Regions from separate parts of the Citrobacter sedlakii genome, predicted to be linked through region 2. Evidence: predicted binding sites of a transcription regulator. Region 2 holds the regulator's gene; the other holds the start of a gene.

Region 1 (7,462 bases), 1.4 Mb from region 2:
CAGATGCTGAATGCCGGTCAAAAACAGAAACAGCGCCGAACCGGAAATAAACATGCTTTGCGCCAGCGCGGCCAGCGATTCCGCTTTTCCGTGTCCAAATGTGTGTTCATCGTCCGCCGGTTGCAGCGAATAGCGCACCACTAACAGGTTGGTGAGCGACGCGGCGATATCCACCAGCGAATCGACAAGCGCAGCCAGAATACTTACTGACCCGGTGTACCACCACGCAAAAATTTTGATCAAAAGTAACAGCGATGCCATCACCGTCGCGGCGATCGCGGCCCGGCTGACTAACCGCCCATAGGATTGATTCATAAACACTCCTGCCTTTACATGCCGGTAGTATAACGGAAGGCGATAAACAGTAATGGAATATGACGATGACAATTTTCAGGCAAAAAAAACCCCCACATCATGTGGGGGAAGACAGGGATGGTGTCTATGGCAAGGAAAACAGGGTTTGTTACTGGGAACGTGAGTTGCTACTACTCAATAACTTCAACGATGAACTTTTTTGCCATTGCGTCACGTCGCGCAACTGCTCCATTCGTTGTTGATGTTTCTCGTTTAAAACCGCTTGTTGCTCGGGCGTGAGCAGGCGATACATCTGGTTGCGGACTTTAGCCATTTCGACCTGTCGGGCAACCTGGGCCTGCGCCATTTTTTCTGCCTGAGCGCGTACAGCGTTTTCATCAAATTTTTCTGCGGTGACAAGGCGATGCATTGTCTCCATTTCGCTAACATTAACAGGAGGCTGTTCGTGCCGGGCCTGTTGCATCAGATCTCGCATCTGTTGACGTTGATGTTCGGTTAAACTTATGCCGTCAAACATATGGCTTTGTACAGTGCGCGGCGCCGAAGGTTCGCCCGGGTGCCAGTTATCGCCTGTAACGACTTCAGCAGCATGGCTCAATGTACTGAGTGCCAGCGTTGAGGCCATGACGGCAGCGGTAACTTTGCGCATCACTTGCTCCCAAAATCTTTTCTGTCGCGATTCAACGAGAGACAGTCTACGATTCGGGCTGCAAACATGCGTCAGGGGGTGTAAAACAACGTAAAGTCATGGATTAGCGGCGCTTGATGTCGTAATTTCTGCCTCGGAGGTACGTAAACAATGAATAAAATCCTGTTAGTTGATGATGACCGAGAGTTGACATCCCTTTTAAAGGAACTGCTCGAAATGGAAGGCTTCACGGTGCTGGTTGCCCATGATGGGGAACAGGCGCTGGAGCTTCTGGACGACAGCATCGATTTACTTTTGCTTGATGTGATGATGCCGAAGAAAAACGGTATCGATACGCTGAAAGCGCTTCGTCAGACACACCAGACCCCCGTAATTATGCTGACCGCCCGCGGCAGCGAACTGGATCGCGTTCTCGGCCTTGAGCTGGGCGCAGATGATTATTTACCCAAACCGTTTAACGACCGCGAACTGGTTGCGCGTATCCGCGCGATTCTGCGCCGTTCACACTGGAGCGAACAGCAGCAGAGCAGCGATAACGGCTCGCCGACGCTGGAAGTCGACGCGCTGAGCCTGAATCCGGGCCGCCAGGAGGCCAGCTTTGACGGCCAGACCCTGGAGCTCACCGGCACCGAGTTCACCCTGCTTTACCTGCTGGCGCAGCATCTTGGGCAGGTGGTCTCGCGTGAACATTTAAGCCAGGAAGTGCTGGGTAAACGCCTGACGCCTTTCGACCGCGCTATTGATATGCATATCTCGAACCTGCGCCGCAAGCTGCCGGAACGTAAAGACGGGCATCCGTGGTTTAAAACCCTGCGTGGTCGCGGCTATCTGATGGTCTCCGCTTCATGATAGGGAGCTTAACCGCGCGCATCTTTGCCATCTTCTGGTTGACGCTGGCGCTGGTGTTGATGCTGGTACTGATGTTGCCCAAGCTCGACTCGCGACAAATGACCGAGCTGCTGGACAGCGAACAGCGCCAGGGGTTGATGATAGAGCAACACGTAGAAGCTGAACTTGCGAACGATCCACCCAATGATTTGATGTGGTGGCGTCGCTTGTTCCGCGCGATAGACAAGTGGGCGCCGCCGGGACAGCGGTTATTGCTTGTGACCACCGAAGGACGGGTGATCGGCGCAGAACGCAGTGAAATGCAGATCATTCGTAACTTCATTGGTCAGGCGGATAACGCCGATCATCCGCAGAAGAAAAAGTATGGTCGCGTAGAGATGGTAGGGCCGTTCTCGGTGAGAGACGGCGAAGATAACTACCAGCTTTACCTGATTCGACCGGCCAGCAATTCCCAATCCGATTTTATTAACCTGCTGTTTGACCGCCCATTGTTGTTGTTGATTGTCACCATGCTGGTGAGTTCGCCACTGCTGCTGTGGCTGGCCTGGAGCCTGGCGAAACCAGCGCGCAAGCTGAAAAACGCGGCGGATGAGGTGGCCCAGGGTAACCTGCGTCAGCATCCGGAGCTGGAAGCTGGCCCGCAGGAATTCCTTGCAGCAGGGGCCAGTTTCAACCAGATGGTGACCGCGCTGGAACGCATGATGACCACCCAACAGCGTCTGCTGTCGGATATCTCGCATGAACTGAGAACGCCGCTCACTCGCCTGCAGTTGGGCACCGCGCTGTTGCGCCGCCGCAGTGGCGAAAGCAAAGAGCTTGAGCGCATCGAGACCGAAGCACAGCGTCTGGATAGCATGATCAACGACCTGTTAGTGATGTCGCGCAATCAGCAGAAAAACGCGCTGGTCAGCGAAACGATGAAAGCAAATCAGCTGTGGGGTGAGGTGTTGGATAACGCCGCCTTTGAAGCTGAGCAGATGGGTAAATCGTTCACGGTGAACTTCCCGCCGGGACCCTGGCCGCTGTATGGCAACCCGAACGCGCTGGAAAGCGCGCTGGAAAATATCGTTCGTAACGCGCTGCGCTATTCCCATACGAAGATCGAAGTTGGCTTCGCGGTGGATAAAGACGGCATTACGATCACAGTGGATGACGACGGGCCGGGCGTTAGCCCAGAAGACCGGGAACAAATCTTCCGGCCGTTTTACCGGACAGACGAAGCGCGCGATCGCGAATCTGGCGGAACAGGACTGGGGCTGGCGATTGTTGAAACTGCAATTCAACAGCACCGTGGCTGGGTGAAAGCCGAAGACAGCCCGCTCGGTGGGCTACGGCTGGTGATCTGGCTGCCGCTGTATAAGCGTTCGTAACTCACGTTGTCGTGCCGGACGGCGACGAAAACGCCTTGTCCGGCCTGCACATCGTAGTATGCCCGTAGGTCTGTTAAACAACGCCATCAGGCACGTTTCGTTGCCGGATGGCGATAGAGGTTTCAGCCGCGCAGACGCCGCGACTGATCTTCTATCTTGCCGCTCAGACGGCGTTTCTGCATTGTTCTGGTCCAGCTTTTCGACAGCCCTGCCGCCGACAGCAAACGATGATACTGCTCATCATCGAACGGCATATGCCATGCAATCGCGATGGCTTCCTGCACCGACACGTCGCTAATACGGGAGACCAGCTCCAGCGGCGCGTCCGTCGACACGTTCCCGGCGGCAATCACGCTGCACAGCCAGCCGGTTTTACCGCTGTTTTGCATCTGGCTTGCCATATCGCTGATGCCGAAATGGAAGTTAAGCTTATGACACGGCGAACGAGGCTGCGTAACCTGGATCAGCGCCTCGCCCCAGCGAAAAATATCGCCAATAAAGACGTTCCCTTCGGTGAGTCCTTCGGTTGAGAGATTTTCACCAAATGCCGGAGCCACGAACCGCTCCGCCTGCATAGGGAATTCACGCGCCCACCAGCCGTAATGCTCGCGGGGGTAATGACACAGCGCGCGATCCGGCCCGCCGTGGATTTTCTTTTCCGCCTGCTGGTCGCCTTCCAGACCGAGTTCGGTGAGCTTAAGTTCGCCATCCACCTGAATTTTGGCGATCGCACTGGGGCGGTTTCCCGCGTAGTCCTGAATCTTGCCGGTAAATACCTCTACTGGATAGCGCATCTGGTCCCTCTCCCCGATAAATTTGCTCTATTTAACCACAATTATTTTACCTCGGGTGCGAAAAATGAGAGCACGGTTCACATGATGCAGTAAGAGACATGTTATCAATGAACGGTCTTTTGAAACGCCATTTCAGAATAAGGAGTCAACAACGTGACAGGTCAAACACAGTTTGCTGGCGTCTGGTGCCCCTCCATTACGCCAATGGATAATGACGGCAAGATCGATCTCAACGGGCTTAAGCAACACCTGAGCCGCCTGACAGAGGCCAGAATCGACGTCATTTTACTGATGGGCAGTATCGGGGAATTCGCCTCCTTCTCGTTAGAAGAGCGTCTGTTATTGATTCGTGAGGCGCGCGCCATGAGCACGCTAAAAATGGTTGCTAACGTCTCCTCAACCTGTACGCAGGACGTGCTGCTGATGGCGAAGGAAGCGTATCTCACAGGCTATGACGCGGTGATGGTTTTGCCGCCGTATTACTACGGCCAGACGCCAACCCAACTATTGCGGTATTTTCGCCAGCTTGGGCAACAGCTCAGCGGCAAATGGTTCGCCTATAACTTTCCGGCGCGTACCGGCTGCGATTTAACGCCGGAGCTGGTCGCAACCCTCGCTGGCGAATTCCCGAACTTCGCCGGCATTAAAGATACCGTCGACTGTCAGTCGCATACCCGCAGCATGATCCAGGCGACGCGCGCGGTACGCGATGATTTCGCGGTACTGTCCGGTTATGACGAATATTACATTCCTAACCTGCTGGCAGGCGGTGCGGGGATTATTTCCGGGCTGAACAACGTAATGCCAGAGTTGTTTGTCAGCGCGCGCGAGGCATTCAGGGCGGGCGACCTCGCCACCCTGCGCGATATCCAGCAGAAGATCGGCGTTTATATGTCGATTTACGCCATCGGCGAGGATTTTGTCACCACCATTAAAACAGTGGTATCGCGCAAGTTTGGCTATTGCACCGGCGTGTCGCGCAACGCGGGTGGAGAACTGAATGCGCAACAATGCCAGACGATCGATACCGTTTTTGGCAGATAAAAAAACAGGCCCGGCGGCGCTCTCGCTCACCGGGCCTGCTGATGCGTACCGGATGGCGTCACCGCGCCATCCGGCAGACAAATTATTTTTTAGCCGCGAAACGCGCCGCAGCTTCGTCCCAGTTCACCACGTTCCAGAACTCTTTGATGTAGTCCGGACGGCGGTTCTGGAATTTCAGGTAGTAAGCGTGCTCCCACACATCCAGACCCAGGATCGGGAACCCGGATGCGCCAGAAATCGCTTCACCCATCAGCGGGGAGTCCTGGTTGGCGGTAGAAACAACAGCCAGTTTATCGCCTTGCAGCACCAGCCACGCCCAGCCGGAGCCGAAACGGGTGGCAGCGGCTTTCTCGAATTCCGCTTTGAAGTTATCAACGGAACCGAAGTCGCGCTCGATAGCGGCTTTCAGGTCGCCCTGCAGGGTGGTGCCTTTTTTCAGGCCTTTCCAGAACAGGCTGTGGTTAGCATGGCCGCCCGCGTTGTTACGCAGAACCGTTTTCTTGTCCGCAGGCACCTGATCCAGCTTCGTAATCAGTTCTTCAACCGGCAGCGCGGCCAGTTCCGGCAGGCTTTCCAGCGCTGCGTTAGCGTTGTTAACGTAAGTCTGGTGGTGTTTGGTATGGTGGATTTCCATCGTCTGCTTATCGAAGTGCGGTTCCAGTGCATCGTAAGCGTACGGCAGGGATGGCAGTGTATAACTCATAATCATCTCCATTATTGTCGAGCGGCTGGGTGTTAATGCCGCGTAAGCAGTTGGTTCATTATAGTTAATTAAATGATATTGAAAATGATTATCAATGCCGTAGTTTTTGTAGGGATATCTTTTTTTCTCACTTTACCTGATATGTGAGCCAAATCACTCAGTTAACGTCCTGATTGCCATCAACGCCGTGACTGCGGCAACCGTTAAAAGGTTATGTATCTGCGCACTTTTTAAACTCATGACGTCGGATGGGTAAAACCGACGATAAAAACAATGAGGATGACGTGATGAGTAACGCGATTACGATGGGTATCTTTTGGCATTTGATAGGTGCGGCCAGTGCAGCCTGTTTCTATGCCCCGTTCAAACAAGTTAAACAGTGGTCATGGGAAACCATGTGGTCGGTGGGAGGCATTGTCTCCTGGCTGATCCTGCCCTGGACCATCAGCGCCATGTTGTTGCCTGACTTCTGGGCCTATTTCAGCTCCTTCAATCTTTCTACTCTGCTGCCCGTGTTCCTGTTCGGCGCCATGTGGGGTATCGGCAACATCAACTATGGCCTGACAATGCGCTATCTCGGCATGTCGATGGGCATTGGTATCGCGATTGGCATCACGCTGATTGTCGGTACGCTGATGACGCCTATCATCAACGGCAATTTTGATGTGCTGATCAACACCGAAGGCGGGCGGATGACGCTGCTGGGCGTGTTGGTGGCCCTGATTGGCGTCGCGATCGTCACCCGCGCCGGTCAGCTTAAAGAGCGTAAAATGGGCATCAAGGCCGAGGATTTCAATCTGAAAAAAGGCCTGTTGCTGGCAGTGATGTGCGGCATCTTCTCTGCCGGGATGTCCTTTGCGATGAACGCTGCAAAACCGATGCACGAAGCGGCTGCCGCGCTGGGTGTCGACCCGCTGTATGTCGCTCTGCCAAGCTATGTGGTGATTATGGGCGGCGGCGCGCTGGTTAACCTTGGCTTCTGCTTTATTCGTCTGGCAAAAGTAAAAGATCTGTCGATAAAAGCCGATTTCTCGCTGGCAAAACCGCTGATCGTCTCCAACATACTGCTCTCCGCGCTGGGCGGTCTGATGTGGTACTTACAGTTCTTCTTTTACGCCTGGGGCCACGCGCGTATTCCGGCGCAGTACGACTACATTAGCTGGATGCTGCACATGAGCTTCTACGTACTCTGCGGCGGGATCGTCGGACTGGTACTGAAAGAGTGGAACAACGCCGGACGTCGTCCTGTCGGCGTACTGAGTCTGGGCTGTGTGGTCATCATTATTGCCGCCAATATCGTTGGTCTGGGAATGGCCAGTTAATCGGTTTGAGTACTGAGATGACGCCACTGACTGGGCGTCATCCCGGTTTCCCGGGTGAACACCACCGAAAAATAGTTACTGTCCTCAAACCCGCACTGCATCGAAATTTCACTGATCATCAGGCGGCTGTGCTGAAGCAAATATTGCGCATGGCAGACGCGCACCTGGCGCTGATACTGGTTGATGGTCATACCGGTCTGATTGCGGAACTGCTGGCGCAGCACGCGCTCGCTACACCCTTCCCGATCGCAAAATGCATCCAGCGCGAACGGGCGCTCAAGGCTTCCCGCCAGCGCGGTGATCAGTTTATCAAGCAGGGTTTCGCTGGAAGTGGCTGGCAGGTTGTCGGTAGCGTAGCGGTGACGCTTCAACGTCATCACCAGTTGCCCGAACAACAGTTCCGCCATGTCATTAAC
Region 2 (7,462 bases):
CCGTTTGGTCTGGCGTTTGCCCAGATGTTCACGCCGGAAGTGGGGAAAGTAATCATGGCGCTGATGATCATGTCCTGCTGCGGTTCCCTGTTGGGCTGGCAGTTCACCATCGCTCAGGTGTTTAAATCCTCTGCCGATGAAGGCTATTTCCCGAAAATTTTCTCGCGGGTGACTAAGGTCGATGCGCCGGTACAGGGGATGCTGACTATCGTGATTATTCAGAGCGGACTCTCGCTGATGACCATTAGCCCGTCGCTGAACAGCCAGTTTAATGTGCTGGTCAACCTGGCGGTGGTCACCAATATTATTCCGTATATCCTGTCGATGGCCGCGCTGGTGATTATTCAGCGGGTGGCGAACGTCCCGCCAGCGAAAGCGAAAATGGCAAACTTCGTGGCGTTTGTTGGCGCGATGTACAGCTTCTACGCGCTCTACTCGTCGGGGGAAGAAGCGATGCTGTATGGATCGATTGTCACCTTCCTCGGCTGGACGCTATACGGACTGGTATCGCCGCGCTTTGAGCTGAAGAATAAGCACGGGTAAGTTAGCCCCCATCCTGAGACAAAAAAGGCGCCTTACGGCGCCTTTTCATTTGTCGCTAACGCCTGACGCATCAGGCGTTTTTCAGCACTTCGCTGACGATTTCAACCGCTTCTTTTTCGATCTGCTTGCGATGTTCTTCGCCGAGGAAACTTTCGCAATAGATTTTATAGGCGTCTTCCGTACCGGATGGACGCGCGGCAAACCAGCCGTTTTCCGTCATCACTTTCAGACCGCCGATCGCCGCGCCGTTGCCCGGCGCCGCGGTCAGGCGCGCGGTGATCGGATCACCTGCCAGCGTGCTGGCGCTGACCATTTCCGGCGACAGCTTCGACAACGCAGCTTTTTGCGCAGAGGTTGCGCCCGCCTGCAGGCGGTTATAGCTTGGCGCGCCGAAACGCGCCGCCAGTTCGTTGTAGTGTTCCTGCGGGTTTTTACCGGTGACGGCGGTAATTTCCGCCGCCAGCAGGCACATGATGATCCCGTCTTTATCGGTGGACCACGGCGTACCGTCGAAACGCAGGAACGATGCGCCCGCGCTTTCTTCACCGCCAAAGCCAAAGCTACCGTCAAACAGGCCGTCAACAAACCATTTGAAGCCCACCGGCACTTCGACCAGTTTGCGGCCCAGATCGTTGACCACGCGGTCAATCATTGCCGAGGAAACCAGGGTTTTACCCACCGCCACCTCTTTGCCCCACTGCGGACGGTGCTGGAACAGATAATTGATAGCGACCGCCAGATAGTGGTTCGGGTTCATCAGCCCCGCCGGCGTGACGATACCGTGACGGTCATAGTCCGGGTCGTTGGCAAACGCCAGATCAAACTTATCACGTAGCGCCAGCAGGCCAGCCATCGCGCACTCCGAGGAGCAGTCCATGCGGATCGCGCCGTCTTTGTCCAGGTGCATAAAGCGGAAGGTCTGATCCACCTGATCGTTCACGAGGGTCAGGTTGAGCTTGTAATGCTCCGCAATACGCTTCCAGTATTCAATACCGGAACCGCCCAGCGGATCGACGCCCAGCGTCAGGCCCGCTTTCTGAATGGCGGCCATATCAACAATTTCCGCCAGCCCTTCCACAAACGGCTGCACCAGATCCTGCTCTTTGACGTGGCCAGACGCCATCGCCGCATCGAGAGAAATGCGCTTCACGCCCTTCAGACCGTCGGCCAGCAGCGCATTTGCGCGGTCTTCCACCACTTTCGTGACGTTGGTATCTGCCGGGCCGCCGTTCGGCGGGTTGTATTTGATGCCGCCGTCTTCCGGCGGGTTGTGAGACGGCGTGATGACAATACCGTCCGCCAACGCCCCCCCTTTTTTATTGTGAACCAGGATAGCGTTCGACACCGCAGGCGTCGGGGTAAAACCGTTGTTCTCCTGAACAATCACGTCGACACCGTTGGCCGCCAGCACTTCCAGCACCGAGATAAACGCCGGTTCGGACAGCGCGTGGGTATCTTTCCCCACATAGCAAGGGCCGGTGATACCGTTTTTCGCACGTTCTTCGGCGATAGCCTGGGCAATCGCCAGAATGTGCGGCTCGTTGAAGCTATGACGACCTGCACTGCCGCGGTGTCCGGAGGTACCGAACTTCACCGCGTGCTCGGCATTCCCTGCCTCGGGTTTCAGTACATAATATTGCGCCGTCAGTTGGGCGACGTTAATCAAATCACTTTGTTGCGCAGGTTGACCTGCACGGTTGTGGATTGCCATTGCCTGGTCCTTTTATGCAAGCATTAAATTGTTCCGCAAACCTTCTCAATCAATTCCGCCGGGAATTGCATTGACTGCATGATGTGTTCGACCATGCTGCATTTACGGCCGGTGTTGGTGTTCGTGATCACCCAGTACGGCGTGCCAGGCACATGTTTCGGCTTGGTCTGATTGCCGTTTTTCAGCAGCGTCTGTTCATCCGCCGCGAAATAGACGCGAGTGCGACCATGCAGCGAGTCGGTGGCATCGGCAAACGCCTGGTGATCCAGTGAGTAAAGTGTAGACAGCACCAGCATAAAGCGATTCACCGCTTTTTTCTGTTCCGCATATTCATCGGACAGCAGCAGCTCACGCATAGCGCGCACTTTGTCTTTGACGGGATTGACGGGTTTCACTTCTGCGCTCACAGGCTGCGCGGCGCGTGCCTCTTTTGTCGCCGACGCGACGGGCTGCGATGCGGCGGAAAACTTCAACATACGCCGTAAAATGTCGGACGCGCTCTCGCCGATATGCTTGGTGTGGCTGGCAATATAGCTGTAGAGTTCATCATCAACTTCAATCGTTTTCATCTTAATCCAGTGCGGTGTCATAACTGATCTGAATACAAATCGTTGGAATTATAGGAGCAAATCCCAACAGCGGATAGCGTCAAACCTGGCTGAACAAAAAACTCGGAGTAAACCGTATCAGTTGCAGCCCAGTGGCAGAATGGTCAACATAATACCCTAACCCGACAGAGCGAAAAAAAGAACTTTGCCATGAAATTGAATATCCGAGCGCAAACTGCACAAAACCTGCACAATAATTCTCCCATCGTCCTCGTTCACGGTCTGTTTGGCAGCCTGGACAATCTCGGCGTGCTGGCCCGCGAGCTGGTCAGCGATCACGATATCCTCCAGGTTGATATGCGTAACCACGGCCTCTCGCCCCGCGATCCGCTGATGACATATCCGGCGATGGCGCAGGATCTGCTCGACACTCTGGATGCGCAGCAGATCGAAAAAGCCACGTTTATTGGCCACTCGATGGGCGGCAAGGCGGTGATGGCCCTGACCGCGCTGGCTCCGGAACGCATCGATCGTCTGGTGGCGATCGACATCGCCCCGGTAGATTATAAGGTACGACGCCACGATGAGATTTTCGCGGCGATCAACGCCGTGACGGCGTCTCAGGCCACGACGCGCAAGGAGGCGGCTGCCGTCATGCGCGACCATCTCAGAGAAGAGGGCGTGATTCAGTTTCTGCTGAAGTCGTACGTTGACGGCGAATGGCGCTTTAACGTGCCGGTGCTGTGGGATCAGTATCCGCATATTGTCGGCTGGGAGCCGATTCCAGCCTGGGATCGCCCGGCGTTGTTTATCCCTGGCGGCAATTCCCCTTACGTCACCGAGACGTATCGCGACGACCTGCTCGCGCAATTCCCACAGGCGCGCGCGCATGTCATCGCGGGCGCAGGCCACTGGGTTCATGCCGAAAAACCTGACGCAGTGCTGCGCGCCATTCGTCGTTATCTGAACGACAGCGCAAACTGATTAAAAACTCAGCGTCCGCGCGCGATTGCGCGCGCGAACGTTGGCGTGCCCCATCCGCTGATGTATGATGGCGCGCTATCCATCCGGGCAGAGGCCTGGCTGATTGTTTCCCCGAAGTCACCAAAATCATGGCCAAAGAACAAACGGACCGTACGACATTAGATCTGTTCGCGCACGAGCGTCGCCCGGGACGACCTAAAACCAATCCGCTTTCACGCGATGAACAGCTGCGCATTAACAAGCGCAACCAGCTTAAACGCGACAAAGTTCGTGGCCTGAAACGTGTTGAACTTAAGCTCAACGCGGAAGCCGTCGACGCCCTGAATGAACTGGCGGAATCGCGCGACATCAGCCGCAGCGAGCTGATCGAAGAAATCCTGATGAGCCAACTGGCGACGTTGCGACGCCAGGGTTCAGTCTGAAACCCGCACAATTTATCACTATCATGTAGCAGGGAGTGCACTCGCGTGCGTTTGCTATTTCCGCATACCTGACTGTTCTGCTATGATTGCCCTTATCTGTGGGCAATTTGCCCCCACCATTTCAATAAGTTTCAAGAGGTTACTTTACTCATGGCAATCACTGGCATTTTTTTCGGCAGCGACACCGGGAACACCGAAAATATCGCAAAAATGATTCAAAAACAGCTTGGTAAAGATGTTGCCGACGTGCATGACATTGCAAAAAGCAGCAAAGAAGATCTTGAAGGCTATGACATCCTGCTGCTTGGTATCCCGACCTGGTACTATGGCGAAGCGCAGTGTGACTGGGACGACTTCTTCCCGACTCTGGAAGAGATTGATTTCAACGGTAAGCTGGTGGCGCTGTTCGGCTGCGGCGACCAGGAAGATTACGCGGAATATTTCTGCGACGCGTTAGGTACTATCCGCGACATCATTGAGCCGCGTGGCGCGACCATCGTCGGTCACTGGCCGACCGCGGGTTATCATTTTGAAGCGTCGAAAGGCCTGGCCGATGACGATCACTTTGTCGGTCTGGCCATTGACGAAGATCGCCAGCCAGAACTGACCGCCGAGCGCGTTGAGAAATGGGTTAAGCAGATTTCTGAAGAACTGCACCTGGATGAAATCATCAACGCCTGATGACCGTGCGGCGCAAAGACCATTTGCGCCGCATCAATAGACAAAACCAATCAAAATAATTGCTACAAATTTGTAACTTTCTTGCCCATCCCTGTACAATGTGCGGGAGTTATTAGGTGGCGCTCTCATTTCCAGGCAATACCACGTTTTTATTAACATTTGCCCGAGGCTTGCAGTTTTCATTTAAGGATGGCAGTCCTATAATGAGAGGCATTATCTCGAATGCAATTTCTGTCACTTCTCGTATGAAGTGAATCGTTTAGCAACAGGACAGATTCCGCATGACTGACAACAATACCGCATTAAAGAAGGCTGGCCTGAAAGTAACGCTTCCACGTTTAAAGATTCTGGAAGTGCTTCAGGAACCGGATAACCATCACGTCAGTGCGGAAGATTTATACAAACGACTGATCGACATGGGTGAAGAAATTGGTCTGGCGACCGTCTATCGCGTGCTGAACCAGTTTGATGACGCCGGTATCGTAACCCGCCACAATTTTGAAGGCGGCAAATCCGTTTTTGAGCTGACCCAGCAGCATCATCACGATCACCTTATTTGCCTCGATTGTGGCAAAGTGATTGAATTTAGTGATGATTCGATTGAAGCCCGTCAGCGTGAGATTGCGGCGAAGCACGGTATTCGTTTAACGAACCACAGCCTCTATCTCTATGGCCATTGCGCCGAAGGCGACTGCCGCGAAGATGAACACGCGCACGACGGCAAATAATTTTACGCTTGATGAAAGCCAGCCTGCGGGCTGGCTTTTTTGTGGGCGCGATCCCGCCGTTTTCCTTCCCTCCCCGCCCGTGTTGTTTTAATGTAAAAATTCCCTTCCCTGACCTGTCCGGAGAATCGAAATGGAACTTCGCCAGTTACGTTATTTTGTTCGTATTGTTGAAACCGGCAGCATGGGTAGCGCCGCGCTGGATCTCGACATTGGCGTCTCGGCGCTGAGCCAACAAATGACACGTCTGGAAAGTGAACTCGCCATCCGCCTGCTGCAACGAACGTCGCGCGGCGTCACGCCCACTAACGCGGGGCTGGCCTTTTATTCTCAGGCGCAACTGGCGCTACGGCATGCCGACGACGCCATTCTTGCTGCGCGTGAGGCGCGGTTATCCGGCCACGTTAGCGTCGGTATGGCGCCCAGTACGGCATCGGTGTTGGGCATTCCGTTTATTAACGCCATGCGGGAAAGCTACGCTGACGTGCGGCTGCACGTCGTGGAGAGTCTCTCCGGCAATCTTGAGCGGATGATTAACACCCGCCAGCTTGATTTAGCGGTCGTCTTTCAGAAAGAGAAGATCCTGCGCTGGAGCGCGAAGCCGGTTCTGGAAGAGCGGCTGTTTCTGATCGGCCCCCACCCCCTGCTGGCTATATTCCCTGAAGACAACATCATGCCTGCTCAACTGGCGAATATTCCCCTCGTGATGCCCAGTCAGGGCCACGGTCTGCGCGGCAGACTGGAGGCTATCGCACAAGAGCACGCGCTGCAGGTTGATATCGTTGCGGAAATTGACGGTCTGACGCTACTGATGCGGGCGGTCCGCGACGGTCTGGGCGCCACCCTACAACCTGGCGCGGCGATTTCCCGACTGGACCAGGACGACCTGCGCGTGATCGGCGTCCATAATCCGGTCCTCAGCCGTCCCAACTTTCTGGTCAGTTTATCGGATGACGAACTGACCCCGGCGGGGCTGGCAGCTCGCGTCGTGCTGGGTAAAGTGATGCGTGAACTGGTTGAGGCTGACCGCTGGCCAGGCGCCACCCTTTACGTTAACTAAAGAGGGTTTTAGCAGTACCTCATAGCGCCCCTACAACCCATGCGTATACATTTTCATTACAAATTTAACATTTGTTAAAGCGTAATGGAGTCTACGATGGTTGATGTTCTGGTGATTGGCGGCGGCAATGCCGCGCTGTGTGCCGCCTTAACCGCCCGGGAGGCCGGTGCGTCGGTGCTGCTGCTGGAAGCGGCGCCGCGCGAATGGCGCGGTGGCAATTCACAGCACACCCGTAATTTGCGCTGTATGCATGATGCGCCGCAGGATGTGCTGGTCGACCGTTATCCCGAAGAAGAGTACTGGCAGGATCTCTGGCGGGTAACGGAAGGCAATACCAACGAAGCGCTGGCACGACTGGTGATCCGCACCTCTTCGCAGTGCCGTGACTGGATGCGCAAACACGGTGTGAATTTTCAGCCACCGTTATCAGGCGCACTGCACGTTGCGCGTACGAACGCCTTTTTCATGGGCGGCGGCAAGGCACTGGTCAACGCCTATTATCGCAGCGCGGAGGCGCTCGGCGTCACCATCCGCTATAACACGCCGGTACAGGCGCTGCAGTTACATGACGGCGAGTTTGTCGCCGCGCTGGCGGGCGATGAACGCATCGAGGCCAGAACCTGTGTACTCGCCGCTGGCGGTTTCGAGTCCAATCGCGAATGGCTACGGGAAGCCTGGGGACAAAACGCGCGTGGGGAATGGCCCGCCGATAATTTTCTCATCCGCGGCACCCGCTTTAATCAGGGTGTCCTGCTTAAATTTATGATCGATGCCGGCGCCGACATCAT

Evidence for each region. The regulator Fur, encoded in region 2, represses iron uptake genes when iron is present. The targets are predictions, from matches to a motif close to ATAATAATGAGAACNACTATCAA.
Region 1: a site for Fur is predicted at 5,797-5,819, ahead of sodA (superoxide dismutase [Mn]). Genes of this name have one in related genera too.

Annotation. Positions count from the first base shown of each region.
Region 1 is NZ_CP071070.1:4,547,665-4,555,126, forward strand. Features, by position in the region: gene fieF (CDF family cation-efflux transporter FieF) at 1-315, opposite strand, end outside; gene cpxP (cell-envelope stress modulator CpxP) at 464-964, opposite strand; gene cpxR (envelope stress response regulator transcription factor CpxR) at 1,115-1,813, shown strand; gene cpxA (envelope stress sensor histidine kinase CpxA) at 1,810-3,183, shown strand; gene yiiM (6-hydroxyaminopurine reductase) at 3,306-3,977, opposite strand; gene JY391_RS21515 (dihydrodipicolinate synthase family protein) at 4,131-5,021, shown strand; gene sodA (superoxide dismutase [Mn]) at 5,104-5,724, opposite strand; gene rhaT (L-rhamnose/proton symporter RhaT) at 6,012-7,046, shown strand; gene rhaR (HTH-type transcriptional activator RhaR) at 7,043-7,462, opposite strand, start outside.
Region 2 is NZ_CP071070.1:3,135,806-3,143,267, forward strand. Features, by position in the region: gene potE (putrescine-ornithine antiporter) at 1-543, shown strand, start outside; gene pgm (phosphoglucomutase (alpha-D-glucose-1,6-bisphosphate-dependent)) at 614-2,254, opposite strand; gene seqA (replication initiation negative regulator SeqA) at 2,278-2,823, opposite strand; gene ybfF (esterase) at 3,013-3,786, shown strand; gene ybfE (LexA regulated protein) at 3,915-4,208, shown strand; gene fldA (flavodoxin FldA) at 4,359-4,889, shown strand; partial or broken gene JY391_RS23995 (fur leader peptide) at 5,093-5,178, shown strand; gene fur (ferric iron uptake transcriptional regulator) at 5,171-5,617, shown strand; gene tcuR (tricarballylate utilization LysR family transcriptional regulator TcuR) at 5,748-6,674, shown strand; gene tcuA (FAD-dependent tricarballylate dehydrogenase TcuA) at 6,771-7,462, shown strand, end outside.